Regions from separate parts of the Limnoraphis robusta BA-68 BA1 genome, predicted to be linked through region 2. Evidence: riboswitches for the same ligand, from Rfam matches in the RefSeq annotation. Region 2 holds a riboswitch; each other region holds the start of a gene.
The links. A riboswitch is a leader RNA that binds a small molecule or an ion and turns the genes downstream of it on or off. The one in region 2 is predicted to bind cobalamin.
Positions count from the first base shown of each region.

Region 1: linked by a shared signal. The riboswitch ahead of VB836_RS06945 (sirohydrochlorin chelatase) and the one ahead of VB836_RS23885 (RNA-guided endonuclease TnpB family protein) in region 2 are both predicted to bind cobalamin.
Region 3: linked by a shared signal. The riboswitch ahead of VB836_RS04860 (HupE/UreJ family protein) and the one ahead of VB836_RS23885 (RNA-guided endonuclease TnpB family protein) in region 2 are both predicted to bind cobalamin.

Region 1 covers NZ_JAYGHR010000010.1:35,579-39,636, forward strand. The annotation lists gene VB836_RS06940 (hybrid sensor histidine kinase/response regulator) at 1-1,297, shown strand, start outside; adenosylcobalamin-variant (AdoCbl-variant) riboswitch at 1,392-1,491, shown strand; gene VB836_RS06945 (sirohydrochlorin chelatase) at 1,534-2,520, shown strand; gene VB836_RS06950 (GUN4 domain-containing protein) at 2,753-3,235, shown strand; gene VB836_RS06955 (hypothetical protein) at 3,456-4,058, opposite strand, start outside.
Region 2 covers NZ_JAYGHR010000081.1:44,878-48,935, forward strand. The annotation lists partial or broken gene VB836_RS23880 (RNA-guided endonuclease InsQ/TnpB family protein) at 118-1,008, opposite strand; partial or broken gene VB836_RS23885 (RNA-guided endonuclease TnpB family protein) at 1,122-1,364, opposite strand; cobalamin riboswitch at 1,496-1,643, opposite strand; gene VB836_RS23890 (Uma2 family endonuclease) at 1,720-2,412, shown strand; gene VB836_RS23895 (GNAT family N-acetyltransferase) at 2,417-2,896, opposite strand; gene recG (ATP-dependent DNA helicase RecG) at 2,899-4,058, opposite strand, start outside.
Region 3 covers NZ_JAYGHR010000006.1:78,611-82,668, reverse strand. The annotation lists gene VB836_RS04870 (DUF3352 domain-containing protein) at 1-373, shown strand, start outside; gene VB836_RS04865 (hypothetical protein) at 564-920, shown strand; cobalamin riboswitch at 1,027-1,174, shown strand; gene VB836_RS04860 (HupE/UreJ family protein) at 1,425-2,081, shown strand; gene cobW (cobalamin biosynthesis protein CobW) at 2,131-3,168, shown strand; gene VB836_RS04850 (hypothetical protein) at 3,557-3,814, opposite strand; gene VB836_RS04845 (hypothetical protein) at 3,920-4,058, opposite strand, start outside.

The DNA.
Region 1 (4,058 bases), on a different contig from region 2:
AACCGAACATTTATCGATCGCAATTTATCAAGCCCAACTCTACGCCCAACTCCAACAGCAAAAGCAAACCTTAGAGCGACGAGTTACAGAACGCACACAAGCCCTTCACGACGCCTTATTAGCGGCTCAATCTGCCAATCGAGCGAAAAGCGAATTTTTAGCCACCATGAGCCATGAATTGCGAACGCCGCTCACCTGTGTCATTGGGATTTCAGCTACCCTATTACGTCTTTATTCTAACAGTGAAGAACTGCCAAAAATTCCCCGAGAAAAGCAGCAAGAATATCTAAAAAAAATTCACGACAGTGGAGAACATTTATTAGAACTAATTAACGATATTCTCGAACTTTCTCAAGTAGAAGCCGGAAAAACAGTCTTACAAATCAGTGAATTTTCTCTAACTAAACTCGCTCAACAGAGTTTATATTCCTTTCGAGAAAGAGCGCAAAAACAGGATATCATCCTCACCAGTGATATTCAGATAAAACCCGATCAAGATAAATTTTCGGCTGATCAACACCGAGTCAAACAAATTTTATCCAATCTATTAAGTAATGCGATTAAATTCACCCCAGAAGGCGGACGAGTTACTCTACGAGTTCGAGTTGATGGGAACACAGCGATTTTGCAAATCCAAGATACTGGAATTGGAATTCCCGAGGAACAACAACCTTTATTATTTGAAAAGTTCCAACAACTTGATTCTTCCTATCGTCGTCAATATGGCGGAACAGGTTTAGGTTTAGCGTTGACCAAACAATTAGTTGAACTTCATGGAGGAGCGATTAGATTTACCTCAACTGAAGGTATCGGTTCTAAGTTTACCGTTCACCTTCCCGCTCTACCTAATCTCTCTCCAAATTCTCAGCAACGAGTGAAAGCTTCTTCATTCAAAACCTCACTACAAACAATATACACTAATAACCCACGAGGTCGGTTTATCCTGATTGAAGATGATGAAGAAACAGCAACACTAATCTGTGAAATTCTAACGGCGGCGGGTTATCAAGTGGTTTGGTTAGTAGAAGGATTAACCGCACTCGGACAAATTGAATTGTTACAACCGACAGCCCTTATTGTTGATATGTACATAGCGGGTCAAGATGGTTATGAAATCATTCACCACCTAAAAAACACCAAAGCTACACAACAAATCAAAATTTTAGCAATCACAACTGAAACTGAATCTACATCTCCAGAAAGTGTCTTAATCACTCAGGCTGATGATTTTATTACCAAACCCATTCAACCGAATCAGTTACTTAATAAAATTATCAGTTGGGAGGCGCGAGAATAAAGATTAAACTTGTCCATCGCTTCAATTATGTTGATTCGTTACATTTGCAGCAAAATCCACTCAACTTGCTATGCTATAAAAGTTATTACTCAGTAAACAGTAACCTGTTGGGAAACTCCGGTTAAAATCCGGGGCTGTGCGGCAGCTGTAAGTCATGGACTCGCCAATTGACAAGCCAGAATGCCAACTCGTTACAGACCACTCTACATCCTGCCAAGCACAGGAAAGGGGCTTAAATGCTTATTAGTCAAACTCAAAATTTCAACCTCAGTCTTCCCCCTTTACCCTTGCAACGTCCTTTGTTGCTGATCGGACATGGGACTCGCGACACCGAAGGCCGCCAAACCTTCCTTGATTTTGCCGAAGCTTATCAAGCCCTTGACCATTCTCGTCCCGTTGTTCCCTGTTTTCTCGAACTCACAGGCCCAACTATTCAAGAAGGCATTGAACGCTGTCTCAAACAAGGCTACACTGAACTTTCAGCCTTACCTCTGCTCTTATTTGCAGCCCGTCACAACAAATTTGATATTACCAACGAACTTGATCGCGCCCGAGAAACCTATCCGCAACTCAAGTTTCATTATGGGCGTCATTTCGGTATCAGTCCCCTGATTTTTGACTTGTGGAAAACTCGTTTAGCAGAACTTGATCGCCCTGATATTGATCGTTCTGAAACCGTTATCCTCTTTGTAGGGCGGGGTTCTTCTGATCCTGATGCCAATAGCGATGTCTACAAACTCGCTCGAATGGTGTGGGAAGGAAGCGGTTATCAAACCGTCGAAACCTGTTTTATTGGAATTACTCACCCGCGTCTAGAAGAAGGCTTCCGTCGCGCCCGTTTGTATCAGCCCAAACGGATTATTGTCTTGCCTTATTTCTTGTTTACAGGCCTGTTAGTCAAGAAAATTTTTGATATCACCGCCCAACAACAAGAACAATATCCCGATATTAGCATGACTTGTTTGCCCGAAATGGGCATTCAACCCGAACTGTTGCAACTCTTACGCGATCGCGAAATTGAAACCCAACTCGGTCAAGTTCAGATGAACTGTGAAGCCTGTAAGTTCCGGTTAGCAGCCGTTGCTGGCGACTCACACAGTCATCATCATCACGATCATCACGATCACCATCATCACAGCCATGATCACGGTCACTCCCATGAGGCTGTTGACCCCTATGCCGATCCGCAGCAATATCATCAACGCATTTGGCAAACCCCATAATACCCTGAAACTCTTTCTCAGCGAAAATTCATCTCAGTGAGATTCAATAGATAATTAGTTTGGATCTACCCCCCCCTCATGCTCCGCTTATGCAGTCTTAGAGGGGGTTTTGTTAACTACAGCCAAGATCAAAAGTAATATGAAATCGAAAAAATAATGCTATAAAAGGCAAAAGGCAATATTGATAACAGGTACGGGTAATTTATGAATTACCCCTTCACTGAAAAAACCGATGATTGACTACAATCCCCTACGCGAACTTCTCGCTGCTGCACAATGGAAGCAAGCAGATGGTGAAACATATCGATTAATGCTGAAAATTGCAGGTAAACAGGCGACGGCTTACTTAGATATCGAGAGTTTTGAAAAGTTTCCCTGTAATGATCTTCAAATGATTGACCAACTCTGGACAACACACAGCAATGGAAACTTTGGGTTCTCTAAGCAAAAGCAAATCTATCAACATTTGGGGGGAAACAAAGAGTATAACCAGAACATTTGGAATACTTTTGGCGATAGCATGGGTTGGAGAAGGTCAGGAAAATGGTTAGAATACAATGAATGTTGGCACACTCAACCCCCACTTGCCGTATTTTGTCGGGTTGAGATTGATATCGAAGGTTGGGATATATTGCGCTCATGGTTCTGTCGAAGCAGGGAGTCTGCAATGTTGTTTGCTACTCTAGTATCCAGGTTGAACGACTGTGGCTTATAACTTCTATTCTGTACCCGAACTCAACAAAACCTTCTAAACCGGGTTTCTCTACAAAAAATTTAGCCGATCAGCTAAATTAGCAAGAAACCCTGTTTCTGATAGGGATGCAAGATCTAATATCATGTCCGACTAATCAATAATGATTCTGTAGGGGCGGGTTCAGTCAATATCTTTAGCACTACTCCGAGATTGAGATAAACCCGCCCCACCTCATAACTTTCTATTGCAACTTTTGGGTTAAATTCCAGCAACCATTGCGATGCTCAAAAATATAAGCCCCAGGTTCTCCATAAGTGCGAACAAGATATTCTTCTTCACCCACTTGAGGATCATAAGCATACTCAGCTTTAATATAGTCTACTCGAAAGGTGTTGTTGTTAAAGCGTATAAAGTCAATTTGCAAGCGAGTATAGGGACTATTATCAACACTAGAAGGCACCAATTGAACCCAACGGTAATCTCTCAAATCTATGCTAAACTCATCATCTTTTTTACTTATAACTTCTATGAGAATACTAGGATTTTTATAGTCTCGGACTTCAATAGTATCTGCTGTATAAGTAAAACGTGTTTCCTTCCCTTGGTAATCTTGACCCCGCACAAAATGCTCAAAAAAGCTTTTGTATTCATCAGGTGAACAATATTGAGGTAAAGCCGCAAGCAGTTGATGATTGTTGTTTGTGATGGGATGATCTGTTACGAGTTCACTGGGCGAATTGAGATCATTAAGTTCGTTAGTTGCTTCCCAACTCGAAGCTGTAACCATCGCTTGAGGTTGAGTTTGAGCTTCAGCAAGTGGTAATCTATTAGATACAATAGAATT
Region 2 (4,058 bases):
CGTTGATTTCCATCTGCCCGACGGTATTTTAAAAACAGATATTAAGCGGAAAAACGGATTAAGCTACGTGTGAGAAGCCTAGATTTATGCGTTTTACAGTCAAGTTAATCCGTTAATCTATTTCTTATCCGTTTCTTGATTTGATAGCTGTTTTAATGCAGATTTTAGAATGTTTTTGGCGGCGTTTTCATCCCGGTCTGCTACATACCCACAGTGAGGACATTTGTGAGTCCGGGTGCTGAGAGTTTTGACAACCTTCTCACCGCAGTTTGAACAATTTTGAGACGTGTATGCAGGTTCAACGGCAATCACCGGAACCCCATAAATTCTCCCAAAATATTCCAACCATTCTCTAAATCTGTACCAAGCAGCATCGTTAATTGACTTGGCTAAATGATGATTTTTAACCATGTTCCGTATCCGTAGATTTTCTATCGCTACCAAGTCGTTAGACTGTATGACGTGTTGGGCCTGTTTACAAACCAAATCATTACGTCTGCGTGAAACTCTTAGATGCGCCCTACCTAACCGATTCCTGGCTTTTTTACGGTTTTGGCTTCCCTTTTTTTTTCGAGATAATCGACGTTGCAGCTTTTTAATTCGTCGCTCATCTTTTCTTAGAAAACGGGGATTCTCTACCTGTTTACCTGTTGAATCAGTGTAGAAATGGTTTAAACCGACATCCAAACCTGTTTGTTTGTTACTGAGTTCTTTGTTTTCCTCCCTTTCATGGTCTATCAAAAATTGAGCATAGTAACCATCGTGCCTTCTAATCACCCTAACCCGTTTAATTTGTTGGAGTTGATAGAAGTGCAAATCTCGACTTCCCCAAAGCTTAAATGTCCCCGCTTGAAACTTGTCGGAAAAGGTTAAATAGCGTCTATCCTCTGAAAGTTTCCAGCCCGAAGTTTTGTACTCAACTGATGCTCGGACTTGGTACTTTTTAAATTGGGGAAAGCCTTTTCGACCTGGTATTTTTTTCCGACAATTTTGATAAAATCGTTCAATTTAAAACAGATAGGATAAGGATTTAACGGATTAAGCTATCTGTGAGATGCCAAGATCTATGCGTTTTACAGTTAAGTTAATCCGTTCTTCCGCTTCTCTATCGGTTTTTAAATGGATGCCCATGCTCTCTCTGCGTGTGCTTGTCGAGCCATAGAATTGAGTTGGTTTACCCAGGGAAAACTCCGATTGTCTGACAACAGTTTGCAGTAGGTATAAGCATCGTTACGACTTTTGATTTGACCGTCTATCCATGCTTTAATGATGCTATTGCGAACGAAACGACCAGTACGAATAGCTTCATCTAACTTTTTGTACTGGGCAACAGTTCCTTGTAGCTTCATTTCATAGACAATCATGTTTATCATTGTCGCTCCACGATAAGTTATTGTAGCATACAATAATCCGTCGTGAACGACGGGGCTTTAAACCTGTTTTTTATTGGTAAAAAGACTAATTCAAACACTATCTGTACCTCGCAGACGCGCAAATTAAACAACAATAATCGGCGGGCATCCTGACTCTGAAACTTAATATAAGCCTCATCACAGTTGCGGGACAGCGACGGATTTGCACCGAACTTTCCCCCTTGCGTCTAATGACTGCTCCCCATTAGAACCGATAAGCTGAATGATATCATAAAAATCCCAAAATGAGATCGAAAGATTGAAAACGATAAAATTGAAGCAACACCCTAGAAAGAGAAGTGTCGTTATGGCGAACCCACTTAAATCCCAAACTATTTTAACCTCTATTCCTCCTTTGGAAAATGGCGATCGCTTAACTCGCCCCGAATTTGAACGACGTTACAATCAAATGCCCAATATTAAAGCCGAATTAATTGAAGGAGTCGTATATATGGCATCCCCTTTGCGACATAAACAGCAGGTCAAACCCCACAGTCAAATTATCACTTGGTTAGGCGTTTATCAAGCGGCTACTGCGGGTATTGATTTAAGTATTGAACCAACAGTTCGTTTAGATTTAGAGAATGAACCCCAACCCGATGGAGTGTTATTAATTGAAGCTGAAAAAGGCGGAAAAACTCAAATCACTGAGGAGGGTTATCTTGTCGGTTCACCCGAATTAATAGTAGAAATTGCCGCCAGTAGTGTATCTATTGATTTAGGAGATAAAAAACGAGTTTATCGACGCAATGGAGTACAAGAATATCTCGTTTGGCAATCCTATGAAAATCAATTCAATTGGTTTGTGTTAGAAAACGGAGAATATATTCAGTTGCAACCTGATGATGCAGGTATTATTCGCAGTCGTGTTTTTCCGGGGTTATGGTTAGCAGTGAATGAGTTATTAGCCGGGAACATGAAACAAGTTTTACAAGTATTGCAAAGGGGGTTAGAAAGCGTTGAACATCAAGCCTTTGTTGAACAGTTAGCACAGCGTTAATTTTTCAGACTTTAGAGAATGGAACCCATTTCAAAAAACATCGATTTCCCTGTTTTTCCGTAATTTCAGCACCCAAACGTTGATAAAAATTCAATCCGCGAATATTTCGACTATCTGCATTCCAGGCCAGATGAGTACAATCATTTTCTATCGCAATTTCAGCCAGATGATTCATTAACATTAACCCCGCACCCTGACTCCTGCTATCTTCGTCAATATACAAATCATCTAACCAAATACTCGGCTGACCCATATAGGAGGAATATCTAAAAGCATACAACGCAAAGCCGATTTCCCGTTCAAAGTTCTCGACAAATACAACGTAAGAAAAAGGAATTTTCCCAAATAGGGTTTTGCGAATTTTGTCTTCAGAAACTTTCAACACACCCGAAAACCCCCCAATATTACGATCAAACTCTGACTTCTTCTGAATAAACGAAAAAATCAGCGAAACATCCTCTACAGTAGCCGATCTAATATTCATATTTAAGTCAAAATAGAACCCCCTAACATTCGTTGATACCGTCGGTTTAACTCCTGCTGCATTAACGGCCAACGGTTTAACGTTTCATCCTTTTCTATCACTTTTTGCGCCGCATCTCTTGCCAATTCTAACACCTCCCGATCTTCAACTAAACTCGCTAAGACAAAATCCGGTAATCCTGACTGACGAGATCCCAAAACTTGACCTGGCCCCCGCAACTGCATATCCATTTCAGCGATAAAAAATCCATCTTGAGACTCTGCAAGAACCTCTAGCCTTTCTCTGGCTTCTGGCGTTGAACTTCCTGCCATTAATAGACAAAAAGATTTGTGTTTACCCCGTCCAACTCGTCCCCGTAATTGATGCAATTGAGATAACCCAAATCGTTCCGCATTTTCGATTAACATCACCGTTGCATTCGGAACATCCACCCCCACTTCTACCACCGTTGTAGAAACCAGAATTTGCGTCTTTTGATCGCGAAATTGACTAATCGCTTCATCTTTTTCCGCACTACTCAGACGACCATGTAATAAACCAATTTGAAATTCTGGGAAAATTTTCGTTTGCAGTTTTTGATGTTCCTCCACTGCTGAACGGACATCTAACTTTTCCGATTCTTCAACTAACGGCAACACCACATAAACCTGTCTTCCCTGCACAATTTCTCGTCGGATTAAATCATAGGCTTCATTGCGTTGTTTCCCCATCAAAATAGTCGTTTGAATCGGTTGACGCCCCGGCGGAAGTTCATCCAATTGACTGACATCTAAATCCCCATGTAACGTTAACGCTAATGTACGCGGAATGGGCGTCGCTGTCATCGTTAAAACATGAGGAGATTCACCTTTTTGTTGCAATTTAGCCCGTTGTTGCACCCCAAACCGATGCTGTTCATCAATCACCACTAACCCCAACCGATGAAAATTTACCGTATCTTGAATCAGCGCATGAGTTCCCACTAAAACAGGTAATTCTCCCGTTTCTAATTGGCTGTGAATTTGGCGACGTTTCGCTGTTTTAGTTGAACCCGTTAACAGTTCAACGCTTAAGTGCATTAAGTTAAACCAACTGACTAATTTTCGATAATGTTGTTCAGCTAAAACTTCCGTTGGCGCCATCAATGCCGTTTGATATCCGGCTTGAATAGCCGCTAACATTG
Region 3 (4,058 bases), on a different contig from region 2:
TGAAAATGTGCTGTTTGCCACCTTGGGAGCGCCTGTGGCTAATCAAATTTTACCTTTACCTTCAGAAGTGATTAGCTCAAATCCCTTATTTAAGGAAACGCTACCCACTGAATTGAGTCCAAATAATGGCAGTTTCTTTGTGGATGTCGAACGAGTCTTTGATCGGCGAAATCTGTCTTTACCTCAGCTTCCTCCCCAACAAGCGATTTGGATGAATGCAATTCGTTCCATTGGGGTAACTGCCGCAGTCGTTAGCGATCGCAGCACTCGTTATGATGCTTTTGTCAAAATCAAAGATGATGTTCTACCCACTTTACCTGCACCGACTCAGCCAACGCCGACTCCCCAGGATGAAAACACACCACCCGAATAGAACGACGGTTCTGCTCAATTGCTCAAACTGGCTTCCGTATTTTTACATAAAAAATTTCAGAAGATCATACTTGCTGTTTAACTGAAAATTAGGGAATTAACGGAGGCAGTTCCCACAAAAAATTGTTACGGTGAAAAGACTTGGGGCAATCCCTCTGTTTTTTCATTTCCGAAAGGAATCGAGTTAAAAAATGTTAATTTTTACACTGATGATTCGGGGCTATATTTTAATCGGTCTGGTGTTTTTTGCTCACTGTCTCAAAATATTCCTCAAAGATCAATCAACTCCCAAAACTGACACCAGTTCTTGGATAGTTCTCGGACTCGCCACCCTATTATGGCCGATTACTTTGCCATTATCCTACCTTGAACGTGAAGCCAATGGGCATCGTAGCGATCGCTATACTCATGTTGAGGAGATTCAACTTAATAAACCCACCGTGCAGTATCGTCTTTCTGCGCCGCCCTTGGTTGAACGTCAAAATCCTCAACTCAGTGCTTCCCCATCTGATAACAAATATTTCAATAACACGAACAACATTGCCTAACTTCCTCTCAAACAACTTCGATCATCTACCTCCGCTTAATCTTCCTCTTTTCAATTAATTTTGATTTCAACTGTAAATAAACGCAGCAATTGCTCCTATCTGTGATATTGTTTAGGGATAGATCGGTTCTGATAGGGGTCAGCTATCAGACTTAAGGGGGAAAGTCCAGTGGAAATCTGGCGCTGTCCCGCAACTGTAATGAGACGCTTGCACGTTCTCAGAGTCAGAATGCCCGCCGATCATCTCAGTCCACCGTGAGCGCGTCTGCGAGGTACAGATAGTGTTGAATGTGATTTTTTTTGATTGCTGGCAATCTAGACTTCCGCCGCTACATCGGGAAGTTAATAATTTTCAACAGTTTAAATCCAGATCTTAACTCACCTTTCCCCCTGGCTGGCTAACAGTTATTGGGGTCTATTTTTGTGTGGAAAGCAAGTTAATCAAGGGAGGAACTGCTTTCCTCAGCAGGTTGTTTTATTCTCATTAAAATTGAATTCAATCAAGATGTCTAAACTCAGAAATTTTCAACTCAACTCTTCTATTGCTGTCGGCTTATTATTAAGTCTCAGCCTGATGATTACCGCTTCCCCCGCCAGCGCTCATCATGCTTTTGGCGGTGAAACCCCTTCAAATTGGCTGGAAGGATTTCTCTCGGGTTTAGCCCATCCCGTCATCGGTTTAGATCATTTTACCTTTGTTGTGGCTATCGGGTTATTCGCTGCACTCAAAGGTTCTACAGCCGGCTTTTTCATTCCCTTCTCGTTTATTTTAGCAACTCTTAGCGGAACCGGACTTCATCTTTTCAATGTTAATTTACCTGTTCCAGAAGTGGTAATTTCGGCTTCTGTACTCGCGTTTGGAATCTTGCTCACCCAGAAAAATAGCCCCAATTTAGTAGGGTTAATTAGCCTCAGTATTATCGCTGGAATTTTTCATGGTTATGCTTACGGAGAAGCCATTGTTGGGGCGCAAATGACACCGCTCATTGCCTATTTATCAGGCTTTGCTCTTGTGCAACTGATTGTTAGTTTAATAGCTTATCAAATCGGACGATTCACTCTGAAAACCATTCCGGATCAACCCAATCTCAATCTGCGGTTTGCTGGATTTACAATCTGTGGTGTAGGTGCGGCTTTTCTAGCAACAACATTGCTCGGTTAATATCTTCAATCAACTGATTCTCACCTGTAAAAAATCCTCAAAAAACGCTATGCACAAAATACCCGTTACCGTCGTGACCGGCTTTCTCGGAGCAGGTAAAACCACCTTAGTTCGTCATCTTTTGCAAAATAATCAAGGACGGAGAATTGCCGTTTTAGTGAATGAATTTGGGGAAATGGGAATAGATGGGGAACTCTTACGTTCCTGTCAAATTTGCGAAGAAGACGAAACCCCAGAAAATAATATTGTCGAACTAACAAACGGCTGTTTATGCTGCACGGTTCAAGAAGAATTTTATCCGACGATGCAGGAACTTCTCAAGCGACGTGATAAAATTGATTGTATTCTGGTTGAAACCTCTGGATTAGCCTTACCTAAACCCCTGATACAAGCGTTTCGTTGGCCGGAAATTCGCAATAGTGCAACCGTTGATGGGGTTCTGACGGTAGTGGATGCTCAAGCATTAGCTGCGGGGACTTTGGTGGGAGATTTAGAAGCTTTAGAAGCTCAACGCCAAGCTGATCCGAATTTAGAACATGAAACGCCCATTGAAGAGTTATTTGAAGATCAATTAGCTTGTGCGGATCTGGTTTTATTAACAAAAACCGATTTAGTAGATGAAAATTCGTTAACTAAAGTTCGAGAATGGTTACACCGAGAACTTCCCGCAGGTGTGAAAATTGTTTCTTGTCAGCAAGGAGAGATTGATACTAATCTTTTGTTGGGGTTTAATGCCGCAGTCGAAGACCATTTAGAAAGTCGTCCGAGTCATCATGATCACGAAGAAGAACACGAACATGATGATGAAATTAATGCAGTACAGTTTATTGTTGATCAAGCCTTTGAACCGAAAACTTTAATTGAAAAATTACAAGAATTAGTTCAACAACAGGAAATTTATCGAATAAAAGGCTTTGTTCATGTTCCAAATAAACCGATGCGAATGGTATTGCAAGGCGTCGGAAATCGTTTTGATTCCTTTTATGATCGTCTTTGGTTGAGTGATGAACTTCGACAAACTCGCTTAGTCTTTATCGGACGAGAATTGAATTTAACTCAGGTTGAACAAGCCATTTTGAACGGATAACTCTGATTGTTCAATATCTTGCAGACGCTCAATAGAAAGTCTCTTAGTTTTGCTTTTGTAGAGGCGCTCTTGAAGAGTGCCTCAAAAAATTATCTAATATGAAATACTTATAGCAGTTTTCAGTTCTGTTTGGGTAGAAACCCGGTTTCTAGCAGAAACCGGGTTTCTGGTTTGTACCTCATAGGAGCGCACACCGCTATAAATATTTGCTACAGATTTACACTGTTCCCCAGTGTAGCATTATGTTCCGTATTTCATATAAAATTTGTTGGATTTCTTTTTCTATTTCTTTGTGTTCTTTGTCTCTTTGTGGTTAAATAAGGCTTTATCCTTGTAAAAATACCAGAACTCACTGCTATTTTTTATCCAAAAAACCCAAGTTTTAGAGTCAAGAATGCGTCAGTCTTACACGAGTAAAGGTGTTAATTTGTTGGATGAGATTATCAAGTTGCGTTTGGTTAATGTAAGGATTGAGTAAAATAATTCTTAACCAGCGTTGTCCGCGATACAGAGGAAGTGACAAAAATATATTAGCATTTTGTAGTAAATAAGCTTGTAAATCAGCATTCCATTGCTCTTGCTCTTCCGGTAAAATGTTTGCAGGAATACTCCGAAAACAGATAATATTTGTGTCCGGTTGACTCACCACTTCTAAATCTTGTATTTTTGATAATTCTTGGAATAAATAATCGGTTAATTGATAGCTTTCATTAATTAATTGAGCATAACCCTTTTTGCCTAAATGTTGCAGTTATAACCACAATTTTAACACATCTGCATGACGAGTTCCTTGAATAGTAATTTCCCCTAAATTCATTACATCCTCGACGGTTTGCATATAGGGCGCACTAATTCTAAATTCAGTTTCTAACTGTTGAAACTCTCGAAAT